One region of the Citrobacter rodentium NBRC 105723 genome, then DNA from elsewhere that is predicted to be linked to it. Evidence: predicted binding sites of a transcription regulator. Region 1 holds the regulator's gene; each other region holds the start of a gene.
What was found. The regulator PurR, encoded in region 1, represses purine synthesis genes. The targets are predictions, from matches to a motif close to CANGCAAACGTTTGCNTG.
Positions count from the first base shown of each region.

Region 2: a site for PurR is predicted at 2,895-2,912, ahead of K7R23_RS24230 (nucleoside-specific channel-forming protein Tsx). Genes of this name have one in related genera too.
Region 3: a site for PurR is predicted at 1,920-1,937, ahead of purM (phosphoribosylformylglycinamidine cyclo-ligase). Genes of this name have one in related genera too.

Region 1 is NZ_CP082833.1:4,081,587-4,085,656, forward strand. Features, by position in the region: gene sodB (superoxide dismutase [Fe]) at 1-316, shown strand, start outside; gene K7R23_RS19395 (MFS transporter) at 389-1,555, opposite strand; gene cydH (cytochrome bd-I oxidase subunit CydH) at 1,721-1,810, opposite strand; gene purR (HTH-type transcriptional repressor PurR) at 2,104-3,129, shown strand; gene punR (DNA-binding transcriptional activator PunR) at 3,126-4,058, opposite strand.
Region 2 is NZ_CP082833.1:5,079,735-5,083,804, reverse strand. Features, by position in the region: gene secF (protein translocase subunit SecF) at 1-632, shown strand, start outside; gene K7R23_RS24240 (VOC family protein) at 784-1,149, shown strand; gene K7R23_RS24235 (helix-turn-helix transcriptional regulator) at 1,165-1,845, shown strand; gene K7R23_RS24230 (nucleoside-specific channel-forming protein Tsx) at 1,903-2,757, opposite strand; gene K7R23_RS24225 (SadB/YajI family lipoprotein) at 3,055-3,594, opposite strand; gene nrdR (transcriptional regulator NrdR) at 3,747-4,070, shown strand, end outside.
Region 3 is NZ_CP082833.1:3,029,711-3,033,780, forward strand. Features, by position in the region: gene ppk1 (polyphosphate kinase 1) at 1-5, opposite strand, end outside; gene purN (phosphoribosylglycinamide formyltransferase) at 180-821, opposite strand; gene purM (phosphoribosylformylglycinamidine cyclo-ligase) at 821-1,858, opposite strand; gene upp (uracil phosphoribosyltransferase) at 2,125-2,751, shown strand; gene uraA (uracil permease) at 2,847-4,070, shown strand, end outside.

The DNA of each region.
Region 1 (4,070 bases):
GACGGGTGAGCTGGCTGATGCGATAGTCGCCTCTTTCGGCAGCTTCGCCGACTTCAAAGCACAGTTTACCGATGCCGCAATCAAGAATTTCGGTTCTGGCTGGACCTGGCTGGTCAAAGGAAAAGACGGCAAGCTGGCGATCGTCTCCACCTCAAACGCCGGTACGCCGCTGACCACCGACGCCACGCCGCTGCTGACGGTCGACGTATGGGAACACGCCTATTACATTGACTATCGCAATGCGCGTCCGGGTTATCTGGAAAATTTCTGGGCGCTGGTTAACTGGGCGTTTGTAGCGAAGAACTTCGCCGCGTAACTGCCTCAACGCCCGCGCATCGGGCGTGAATACAGGCCGGACGGGGCAATTGCCGCCATCCGGCTTTTTATTTTAGCTGGCGACGCACTCTGGCTGAGGCTGTTTTCTCGCCGAGACAAACACCAGCAGTAACGCCAGCCCGGCGACAATCGCCCCCATTACCGGCACGAAACTGTAGCCCAGCCCCCCGGAAATCACCGCCCCGCCCGCGGCGGCGCCCAGCGCGTTACCGAGATTAAAGGCGCCAATGTTGACCGAGGACGACAGGCCCGGCGCTTCGTGCGCCACACGCATCACGCGCATTTGCAGCGGCGGCACGACCGCAAAGGTTGCCGCCCCCCAGACCACCATACTAATGGCCGCCCCCAGTTCATTGCGCGCAAGGAACGGGATCGCCAGCATAATCACCATCAGCAACAGCAGAAAGCCTTTCAGCGTGCCGTTAACCGAGCGATCGGCCAGTTTACCGCCAAGATAGTTGCCGATAGAGAAGCCAACGCCAATCAGCACCAGCATCCCGGTGACAAACGCTGGCGTGGCATGGGTGATGCTGTGCAATACCGGCGCGATATAAGTATAAAGCGTGAACATAGCGCCGGCGCCCAGCACCGTGGTCAGTAATGCCGACAGCACCTGCGGGCGCATCAGCACAGCCAGCTCTTTTTTCACCTCCGGACGCGTACCGGCGCCGCCTTTCGGCAAGGAGAAAAACAGGCTCACTATGGCGATCACCCCCAGTCCGGCGGTCGCAATAAACGACATGCGCCAGCCAATGGTTTCCCCAAGCCAGGTTGCCGCCGGCACGCCGCCAATGTTGGCGATGGTCAGCCCCATAAACATAGTGGCGACCGCGCTCGCCTGCTTGTGCTTTGGCACCACGCTTGCGGCGACAACGGAACCGAGGCCGAAAAATGCGCCGTGGTTGAGGCTGGTGAGGATGCGGGACAGCATCAGCGTGGCGTAATCAGGCGCGATAGCGGAAAGCACGTTCCCCAGCGTGAAGATAGCCATCAGAAAGATCAAGGCATTACGGCGGCCACGGTGCGAAAGCAGCAGCGTCATGAGCGGCGCGCCGACCATCACCCCAACGGCGTAAGCGCTGATCAGCATCCCTGCTGCGGGTATCGACACATCGACGCCGCGGGCAATAACCGGCAATAAGCCCATTGGAGAGAATTCAGTCGTACCGATACCGAATGCGCCAATGGCCAGCGCCAGTAAGGGATAATTTATTTTCATACGGTAATGACTCCGCCTGTCCGCGTTTATTCGCGATGCTAAGGAAAGTCAAAAGTATGATGCTAATCACAAAAAAAGAGAAGTTTACAATTTTACAAAAGACTTTTGCAAAACCGATAACAATAGCGGCGAGCGTGAGGGAGCAACCGCCCCCTCAGCGATGAATCAGTGCAGCGCTGCGGTTAAACCACCCGCAACAATCAGGGCCAGAACAATAAACGTGGTGATTAATGAAAATTTCAGATCGGTGCTCATCAAGTTTTCTCCTTTTTATACCCACACAAAAAGTGATATAGCGCATTTTTGCACACTTGACGGTAAAAATCTCCCATGTTTTAGAGTGATATCTGTTTTTAACACTTCCCCTTTTCGTTAAGATCAGCCAAAATTCGACGCTTACTTGTTTAGCGTACCGGCCATTGACCCCTTCCTGACGTTCCGTGTCGTTTTCCCGGCGTGCCGCAACCCTGATGTTGCGATCGGGGTGTGTAAAGGCAAACGATTACTTAGCGTATTTAATGTTCAGGCAGGGTCTGGAGTGAGATGTAATGGCAACCATTAAAGATGTAGCGAAGCGAGCAAACGTTTCCACTACAACCGTATCACACGTAATCAATAAAACGCGTTTCGTTGCAGAGGAAACGCGTAACGCGGTGTGGGCGGCAATCAAAGAATTGCACTATTCCCCCAGCGCCGTTGCCCGCAGCCTGAAGGTGAATCACACCAAATCCATTGGCCTGCTGGCGACCAGCAGCGAAGCCGCGTATTTTGCCGAAATTATTGAAGCGGTGGAAAAAAACTGCTTCCAGAAAGGCTACACCCTGATCCTCGGCAACGCCTGGAACAACCTGGAAAAACAGCGCGCCTATCTGTCGATGATGGCGCAGAAGCGCGTCGACGGTCTGCTGGTGATGTGCTCTGAGTATCCCGATCCCCTGCTCGCAATGCTGGAGGAGTATCGCCATATCCCTATGGTGGTGATGGACTGGGGCGAAGCGAAAGCCGACTTTACCGACTCGGTGATCGATAACGCCTTTGAGGGCGGTTATATGGCGGGTCGCTACCTGGTGGAGCGCGGACATCGTGAAATCGGCGTAATTCCGGGTCCGCTGGAGCGCAACACCGGCGCGGGCCGCCTGGCCGGCTTTATGAAAGCGATGGAAGAGGCGCTGATTAAAGTGCCGGAAAACTGGATTGTGCAGGGCGATTTTGAACCCGAGTCCGGCTATCGCGCCATGCAGCAGATCCTGTCGCAGTCGCATCGCCCGACGGCAGTATTTTGCGGCGGCGACATCATGGCAATGGGTGCGCTCTGCGCCGCTGACGAAATGGGCCTGCGCGTTCCGCAGGATGTGTCGCTGATTGGCTATGACAACGTGCGCAACGCCCGCTTCTTTACCCCGGCATTGACCACTATCCACCAGCCAAAAGATTCGCTGGGTGAAACGGCCTTTAATATGCTGCTGGACCGCATCGTCAACAAGCGTGAGGAGTCGCAGTCAATAGAGGTGCATCCGCGCCTGATTGAGCGTCGTTCGGTGGCCGACGGCCCGTTCCGCGACTATCGCCGCTAAGCCTTCTCTGCGGGCGTCTCATCAGGCTCCCGCAGCCACTCCCGGTTCAGCGTTTCGCTGTCTCCCAGATATTCCAGCAGCCACGCCAGCGCGGGCGACATATCATTTTGCTGCCAGGTCAGACAGCAGGCGGCGTCCGGGAAGGGATTTTCCAGCTCAAGCGCCACCCATCGTCCCGCGTTAAGATGCGGTTTGGCAAAGTGGGTCGGCACCATGCCGATACAGAGTCCGGCACTGATGCAGGTGGCGGACGAATCCCAGTCCGGCACCACCACCCGCCTCTGATTGTCCAGCAGCCACGTTACCCGTTTAGGCAAATTGCGCGAGGTATCTTCCAGCACCAGCGAGGGCCAGTTTCGCAGCGTGTCATCGCTTATCGGTCCAGCCATCGCCGCCAGGGGGTGATGGCTGGCGACCACGCAGCTCCAGCTCAGCATCCCCATATCCCGAAAGGCGTAGCGTCCCCCTACCGGAATGGCGCGGGTCGCGCCGATGGCGAGTTCCACCCTGCCGTCAGAGAGCGCATCCCAGACGCCGTTAAAGACCTCCTGAAACACCAGCAGCTCCACATCGTCGAAGTGGCGATAGAAATCGACGATCATCTGCCCGGTGCGCTCAGGCCGAACAATATTGTCCACCGCGATCGGCAACTGCCCGCGCCAGCCGTTAGCAATTTGCTGACACTGCCGACGGGTGTCCTGCATTTTTTTGATAACAGAACGCCCTTCTTTTAAAAACCATACGCCGGCAGGCGTCAGCGCCACATCCCGGTGCCGCCGCTCAAACAGCGGCACCGCCAGCCACTCTTCCAGTTGACGTACCGTATAGCTTACCGCCGAAGGCACCCGGTGCAACTCTTGCGCTGCCGAACTGAAACTCCCGTTGCGCGCCACCGCATCCACCACTTCCAGCGCGTATTCTGACCACATAATCTGCCTGCA
Region 2 (4,070 bases), 1.0 Mb from region 1:
TGCTGAGTGTGATTAACGAATCCACCAACCAGAACGCGGCGGTGAAGCGAATTGAATTCGTTGGCCCGAGCGTGGGCGCCGATCTGGCGCAAACCGGCGCGATGGCGCTGCTGGCGGCGCTGATCTCCATTCTCGTTTACGTCGGTTTCCGCTTCGAGTGGCGACTGGCGGCCGGGGTGGTTATCGCGCTGGCGCACGACGTGATCATCACGCTTGGTATTCTGTCGCTGTTCCATATCGAGATTGACCTGACTATCGTGGCATCGCTGATGTCCGTAATCGGCTACTCGCTGAACGACAGTATCGTGGTTTCGGACCGTATTCGTGAAAACTTCCGCAAGATCCGTCGCGGTACGCCTTACGAAATCTTTAACGTGTCGTTGACCCAGACGCTGCACCGTACCTTGATCACTTCCGGTACGACGTTGATGGTGATTCTGATGCTGTTCCTGTTTGGCGGCCCGGTGCTGGAAGGCTTCTCGCTGACCATGCTGATCGGCGTCTCCATCGGTACTGCCTCTTCCATCTACGTAGCATCGGCGCTGGCGCTGAAGCTGGGCATGAAGCGTGAGCACATGCTGCAACAGAAGGTTGAGAAAGAAGGGGCGGATCAGCCGTCAATTCTGCCGTAAACTGACTTTCAGCGAAGTCCTTAAATCCCGGTCGTCAGATCGGGATTTTTCTTTTCCCCTTTCGTCTTGTCCCGCAATCATTACTGACAGTATGCTGTCAGGAGCCCTGTTTTATTCTTCTCCTGAATTCACTACACAGGCAGGAGGAAGAATGAAAAGCATTATTAACTGGTTTGAAATTCCCGTGGCGGACATGGCGCGAGCGATCGCGTTTTATGAGCCGGTCCTGGGGCTGTCGCTGCGTCGCGAAAAAATGGACGGCGCCGATCTGGCGGTATTTCCCTATGAAGATCCGGCCACTGGCGGCGCGCTGGCGAAAATCGATGGTCTGCTCCCTTCAGCGCAGGGGGCGGTGATTTATCTGCATACCGACGATCTTGCCGCTGCCCTGGAGAGGGTGGTGAGCGCCGGCGGGGAATGCGTTTTTGGTCCGCTCGATTTGGGCAAAGAGATCGGAACCGTGGCGCTGTTTATCGACAGCGAAGGCAACCGGGTGGGTTTGCATCAACCGGCTTAACGTAAGAGAGCAACCATGACGCGTCGCGCCGACCGATTGTTTCAGATTGTGCAGATCCTGCGCGGCAGGCGGCTGACAACGGCGGCGCTGCTGGCAGAACGTCTTGGGGTATCTGAACGGACTATTTATCGCGATATCCGTGACCTTTCGCTTTCCGGCGTGCCGGTGGAAGGGGAGGCGGGCAGCGGATATCGCCTGATGGCAGGTTTCGATCTGCCGCCGCTGATGCTGACTCACCGCGAATCGGAAGCGCTTATCGTCGCTATTCGTCTGCTGCATACCTGGGGCGGCAAGCTGCTGTCGCGGGAGCTGGAGTCGGCGCAGGAGAAAGTGCTGGCGATCCTACCGGAAGAGGGGCGGCGGAAAGCGGAACAGGCGCGAATATTTGCCCCTGATTTGGGGACTCAGCCACATTCTCGCAGCGCGTTTGATCGCATCCATCGGGCGATTTCAGCGCAGCAGGTGCTGGCGCTGCATTATCGCGATGAAGCCGGACAGCTCACCTGGCGGGAGGTACAGCCGCTGGGGATGTTTTTCTGGGGCGAGCACTGGCTGCTGGTCGCCTGGTGCGAACGTCGCGATGATTATCGCTGTTTTCGGCTCGACAGGTGTCTGCGGATTACCCTGACAGAGAGACGCTTTCGCGAAAGCGCGGATCGCTCGCTGGCGGATTTTTTGCGTAAGGTGCGTGCCTGATAGTGCCAGGCGTAGGCCGGGTAAGGCGTAGCTGCCACCCGGCAATCCCGACGCGGTTTAGAAGTTGTAACCCACCACCAGATACCAGCCGAAGCCGTTGGACTTAATTGGTTCGGCCTGCCATACCGGCTCGTCGCCATCTTTCCACTGACCGCCGTTATGGAAGTAACGGGCGACCACCGAGTAGTGCCAGTGATCGTAGTTCAGCGCCAGAATATGGCTGGATGCGATAGAGTTGCTGGTGCGGTACTGATCGTCGCCGAGATCGGAACCCCAGTCGAAGTTGGTGAAGCCAATGTAGCTCAGATTACCGCCCCACAGCTCGGTAATCGGCACAAAGTATTTCACTTTGAAACGGTAGCCGTCCCATTCGTTTTCATTTGACGCGCCGTAGTTCTGCCACTGATATTTCGCATACACGTTCAGAGACAGGCTCATCGGCAGACCGGTATCGACATCGGTGCCCAGACCCATATACCAGGTGCTCTGGCGGCCTTCGCTGTTACGGCCCATATCGTAGATATAGTTATTGGCGAAATACCACTCTTTGAACGGACCGAAGCTCAGATCGCTATTGGTCAGCTTATCAATGGAAAAACGCGGTTCGATCTCCATAAACAGCGGAGAACCGTGGTTCCAGATCCCGCGTGAGTTGCTGTCGCCGCCGAAAAAGCGCGGGGCATCAACGTAACCATAGAAATCAAACCAGTCTTTTTTAGCGAAAGCTTCGTATTCAAGATAGGTATCGTTGCGCAGAGTGGGTCCGAAGCGGGTATGGTAAGAACCCACCACGTTGACGCTCTGGTGCCACCAGTCGGAAAGATACTGCGGTTTATCGTTCTCCGCGGCGTTCACGGTGAAAGTTGAAGAGAGCGCGAGCACGGCACCGGCTGCAAGTAATGTTTTTTTCATATGTATGCCACTGATTAAAAATCCCTGACGGGAGTGAAAAAGGCGCAAATTGCGTTTCTAAATATTTCGTGTTTCTGCGAGCCTATTATAAAAATCATTGCTCACAAAAATCTGTCTTGTTTCACAGTTCTATCATTCGCGTAATCGATTGCGTTCACGTTTGTACGTTTTAGCGCGGCGATTGTACTGACTGTAGTGAATATTGCAAAGGTTTCGCAAAAATTCTGGTGATGTAAGAGGGGTCACATAAGGCGCGGAAGGATGTTGCGGAACGCACAAAACGTTCCGCAGGAGTGTTTATTGCGTGACAGGCTGAATATCATGGATGCGGATAAAGCCAGTCTGTTCAGCAGTCATCCCGTTAAGCTGTAGCGGAATATCCACATCGCTCGGCGCCAGTACGCTGGCCGGGGCGTTAATCAACTGATTCTGCACATTCACTTCCTGATAATTGTCAGTTGTTCCCTGAAGTTGCCCATATTCCACGGTGCCGCTGAAGGCCGGAAGCGGATCGCTCGACTCGCCCTGAATCCGCAGCGTCGCGCGCATCCCGTCGGCATTGGGGGTGATATTCACTAATGACATGCGCAGCATGCCAATCTGACTGTTAAGCCGCGCCGGCGTGTTTGAACCCGGCAGCAGGTAAACGCCGCGGTCGGATTTTACGTTCAGGCTGTTTTGCTGGTTAATTTTGACGGTTTCCTGATTAAGCTGCTGCATCTCTTTATTCAGCGTACTGATGCTTTGATGCATCTGGCGAACTTCGCTCTGCTGGGCGCAGGCCGTCAGGCTAAAGAGGCTTCCCACCAGCAGGATTCTTAGGTAACGTTTTGTCATATCTCTGTTTTCCCGGGCTTTCGCGATGACCTAATGGTAGATCGTAAAATGAGCGAAGGCATCGATCCTTTGTCTCAAAAGCGTTGCGCCTTTGTTGTCTCGCCAGTTCAGGGTAAAATAGATTTCTGTTAACCACCTGGTCAGGACGCCGTATGCATTGCCCATTCTGTTTCGCCGTAGACACTAAGGTAATTGACTCTCGTCTCGTGGGCGAGGGCTCCTCCGTACGCCGCCGTCGGCAGTGTCTGGTCTGTAATGAACGTTTCACCACTTTTGAAGTTGCGGAACTTGTCATGCCGCGCGTTGTGAAAAGCAACGATGTGCGCGAACCGTTTAATGAAGAGAAGTTACGCAGCGGGATGCTGCGCGCGCTGGAAAAGCGCCCGGTGAGTTCTGATGACGTTGAAATGGCGTTAAATCACATTAAGTCGCAGCTCCGTGCGACCGGCGAACGCGAAGTGCCCAGCAAAATGATC
Region 3 (4,070 bases), 1.1 Mb from region 1:
CCCATTAATACCTATACTCCGTTTTATTCACGGGACACTGCCTGATCATTATGGCGAGCAATGCTCTCAGATGTCCAACTGTGCCAGAAAAGTATGACGATAAACTGTTTGATAACATAAAGAAGGGAAGAAGAGTAGGCCGGAGGGTTGAGGGCTGACTTCCGGCCTGTGAAGAGAAGTTATGATTCGTCAGACGCATATCCCTGCGGCGGCAGCGGCTGGCCGTCGAGCCAGGCGGCGTTGTCGCGCATCTTCAGACGTCCTTCCACAAACCAGCGGATGACGAGCGGATAAATCGTGTGTTCCTGCGCCTGAACGCGAGCGGTGATCTCATCTTCATCATCGCCCTCGAATACCGGTACTTTGGCCTGCAAAATGACCGGGCCGCCATCCAGTTCGTCAGTCACAAAATGCACCGAGGTGCCGTGCTCTTCATCGCCATTTTCCAGCGCCTGGCGATGGGTATGCAGGCCGGGATATTTCGGCAGCAGGGAAGGGTGGATGTTCAGCAGGCGTCCAGCGTAATGGGCAACGAACGCCGGGCTCAGAATACGCATAAAGCCGGCCAGCACCACCACATCAGGCGCGTAGGCGTCAATTTCCAGCATCAGTTCGCGATCGTAGGCGTCGCGGCTGGCAAACCGATCGGCAGTCAGCGTATGGGTCGCAATACCCGCTGTTCTGGCACGCTCAAGGCCGAACGCGTCGGCCTTGTTGCTGAATACTGCCCGGAGGGTGCCTTTGATCTTCTTCTCTTTACAGGCATCAATGATCGCCTGCAAATTGCTTCCGTTACCGGAAATAAGCACCACAATATTCATTATTCGATAACCACGCGCTGTTCGGCATCAGATGCCCTGATATGACCGATTTTCCACGCATTTTCACCTTTTGCCCGCAGCAGAGCCAGCGCATTATCCACTTCGCTTGCCGGCAGGGCGATAATCATCCCGACTCCGCAGTTAAAGGTACGATACATTTCGTGCTGGCTGACGTTGCCGGCGTTTTGCAGCCAGTTAAAGACGGCTGGCCACTGCCATGACGATTCGTTGATGACCGCCTGGGTGCTGTCCGGCAGAACGCGCGGAATATTTTCCCAGAAGCCGCCGCCGGTCAGGTGCGCAATGGCGTGTACGTCGGCCTTCTCGATCAGTTCGAGAATCGATTTCACATAGATGCGGGTCGGCGCCAGCAGGTGATCGGCTAACGGCTTGCCGTCGAGATCGGTTGTTTGCGGATCGCAACCGCTGACTTCCACAATTTTGCGCACCAGCGAATAGCCGTTGGAGTGCGGGCCGCTGGAGCCCAGCGCAATCAGCACATCGCCATCGGCAACTTTAGAGCCGTCGATAATTTCTGACTTTTCCACTACTCCGACGCAGAAACCAGCGACATCGTAATCTTCACCGTGATACATCCCCGGCATTTCTGCGGTTTCACCGCCTACCAGCGCGCAGCCGGATTGCAGACAGCCTTCAGCGATACCGTTAATTACGCTGGCAGCGGTGTCGACGTCCAGTTTGCCCGTCGCGTAGTAGTCGAGGAAAAACAGCGGCTCCGCGCCCTGTACCACCAGATCGTTGACGCACATCGCCACCAGATCGATACCAATGGTGTCATGACGTTTCAGATCCATCGCCAGACGCAGCTTGGTGCCCACGCCGTCAGTGCCGGAAACCAGTACCGGTTCACGATATTTTTGCGGCAACGCGCACAGCGCACCGAAGCCACCCAGCCCGCCCATGACCTCCGGGCGACGAGTTTTCTTCACTACGCCTTTGATTCGATCCACCAGGGCATTGCCCGCATCAATATCAACACCGGCATCTTTGTAGCTAAGAGAGGTTTTATCGGTCACTGCCTGGTTCCCCACGTTGTTTCTTGCGGTAAAAGTAAAATTCGGCGCAATTCTAGCAGGGAAAGCAAACGTTTGCGAGCCTGCTTTTCTCTCCGCTTTTCTGTTCACCCCGCACAGAATGCGGGCGTGTTTTATACTCATTACCCAGACGTATATCGCTTTGCTTGATCCATATCATGCATACGTTATGTTGCGCCCAGGGGGAAAAGCGGTATAATCCGGCGATTTTTTTGTGGTTGCCACTCGTCTGAGGAAAGGAGAAGAGTATGAAGATCGTGGAAGTCAAACACCCACTCGTCAAACACAAGCTGGGTCTGATGCGTGAAAACGACATCAGTACCAAACGCTTTCGTGAACTCGCCTCGGAAGTAGGCAGTCTGCTGACCTACGAAGCGACTGCGGGCCTGGAAACCGAAAAGGTCACCATTGAAGGCTGGAACGGCCCGGTTGAAGTCGACCAGATCAAAGGGAAAAAAATTACCGTCGTGCCTATCCTGCGCGCAGGTCTGGGGATGATGGAAGGCGTGCTGGAAAATGTACCGAGCGCGCGCATCAGCGTGGTCGGGATGTACCGCAATGAAGAGACTCTGGAGCCGGTCCCTTATTTCCAGAAGCTGGTTTCCAACATCGATGAGCGTATGGCGCTGATCGTCGACCCGATGCTGGCGACCGGTGGGTCGGTTATCGCTACCATCGACCTGCTGAAAAAAGCGGGCTGCAGCAGTATAAAAGTGCTGGTGCTGGTGGCGGCGCCGGAAGGTATCGCCGCGCTGGAGAAAGCGCATCCGGATGTGGAACTGTACACCGCATCTATCGACCAGGGGCTGAACGAGCACGGATACATTATTCCGGGGCTTGGCGATGCCGGCGATAAGATCTTCGGTACTAAATAAATGAATAATTAATCATCAGCCGACTTTAAGAGTCGGCTTTTTTTTGAATAAAACAACTCAACTGCTAATAACAAAACCTGTTCAGAGGAAAACTTATGACACGCCGCGCTATCGGGGTGAGTGAACGACCGCCGCTTTTACAGACAATCCCGCTGAGTTTGCAACACCTGTTCGCCATGTTTGGCGCAACCGTGCTGGTGCCCGTTCTGTTTCATATTAACCCGGCTACCGTCCTGCTGTTCAACGGGATCGGTACGCTGCTGTATCTGTTTATCTGTAAAGGGAAGATCCCGGCCTATTTAGGGTCGAGCTTTGCCTTTATTTCGCCGGTTCTGCTGTTGCTGCCGCTGGGATACGAAGTGGCGTTAGGCGGCTTCATTATGTGCGGCGTGCTGTTCTGCCTGGTCTCTTTCATTGTGAAAAAGGCGGGAACCGGCTGGCTGGACGTCATGTTCCCGCCAGCGGCGATGGGCGCAATCGTTGCCGTGATTGGTCTGGAACTGGCGGGCGTCGCCGCCGGAATGGCCGGATTGCTGCCGGCGGAAGGACAGTCACCGGAGGCGAAAACCATTATTATCTCTATGGTGACGCTGGCGGTAACGGTGTTTGGCTCCGTTCTGTTCCGTGGTTTCCTGGCGATTATCCCGATCCTCATCGGCGTGCTGGCTGGTTATGCGCTGTCGTTCGCGATGGGCGTTGTCGATACCACGCCGATCGCCGAGGCGCACTGGTTTGCGCTGCCGACCTTCTACACACCGCGTTTTGAATGGTTTGCCATCCTCACCATTCTGCCTGCTGCGCTGGTGGTGATTGCTGAACACGTCGGCCACCTGGTGGTGACGGCGAATATCGTCAAAAAAGATCTGGTGCGCGATCCGGGCTTACATCGTTCGATGTTCGCTAACGGCCTGTCGACGGTGATCTCTGGCTTCTTTGGTTCCACGCCGAACACCACCTACGGCGAAAATATCGGCGTCATGGCGATCACCCGCGTGTACAGCACCTGGGTGATCGGCGGTGCGGCGATCTTCGCTATTCTTCTCTCCTGCGTCGGTAAACTGGCGGCGGCGATCCAGATCATTCCGCTGCCGGTGATGGGCGGGGTATCACTGCTGCTGTACGGGGTGATTGGCGCTTCCGGTATCCGCGTGCTGATCGAGTCGAAAGTCGACTACAACAAAGCGCAGAACCTGATCCTGACCTCGGTCATTCTTATTATCGGCGTCAGCGGCGCGAAGGTGCATATCGGCGCCGCGGAGCTGAAAGGCATGGCGCTGGCGACCATTGTCGGCATCGGTCTGAGCCTGATCTTCAAGTTG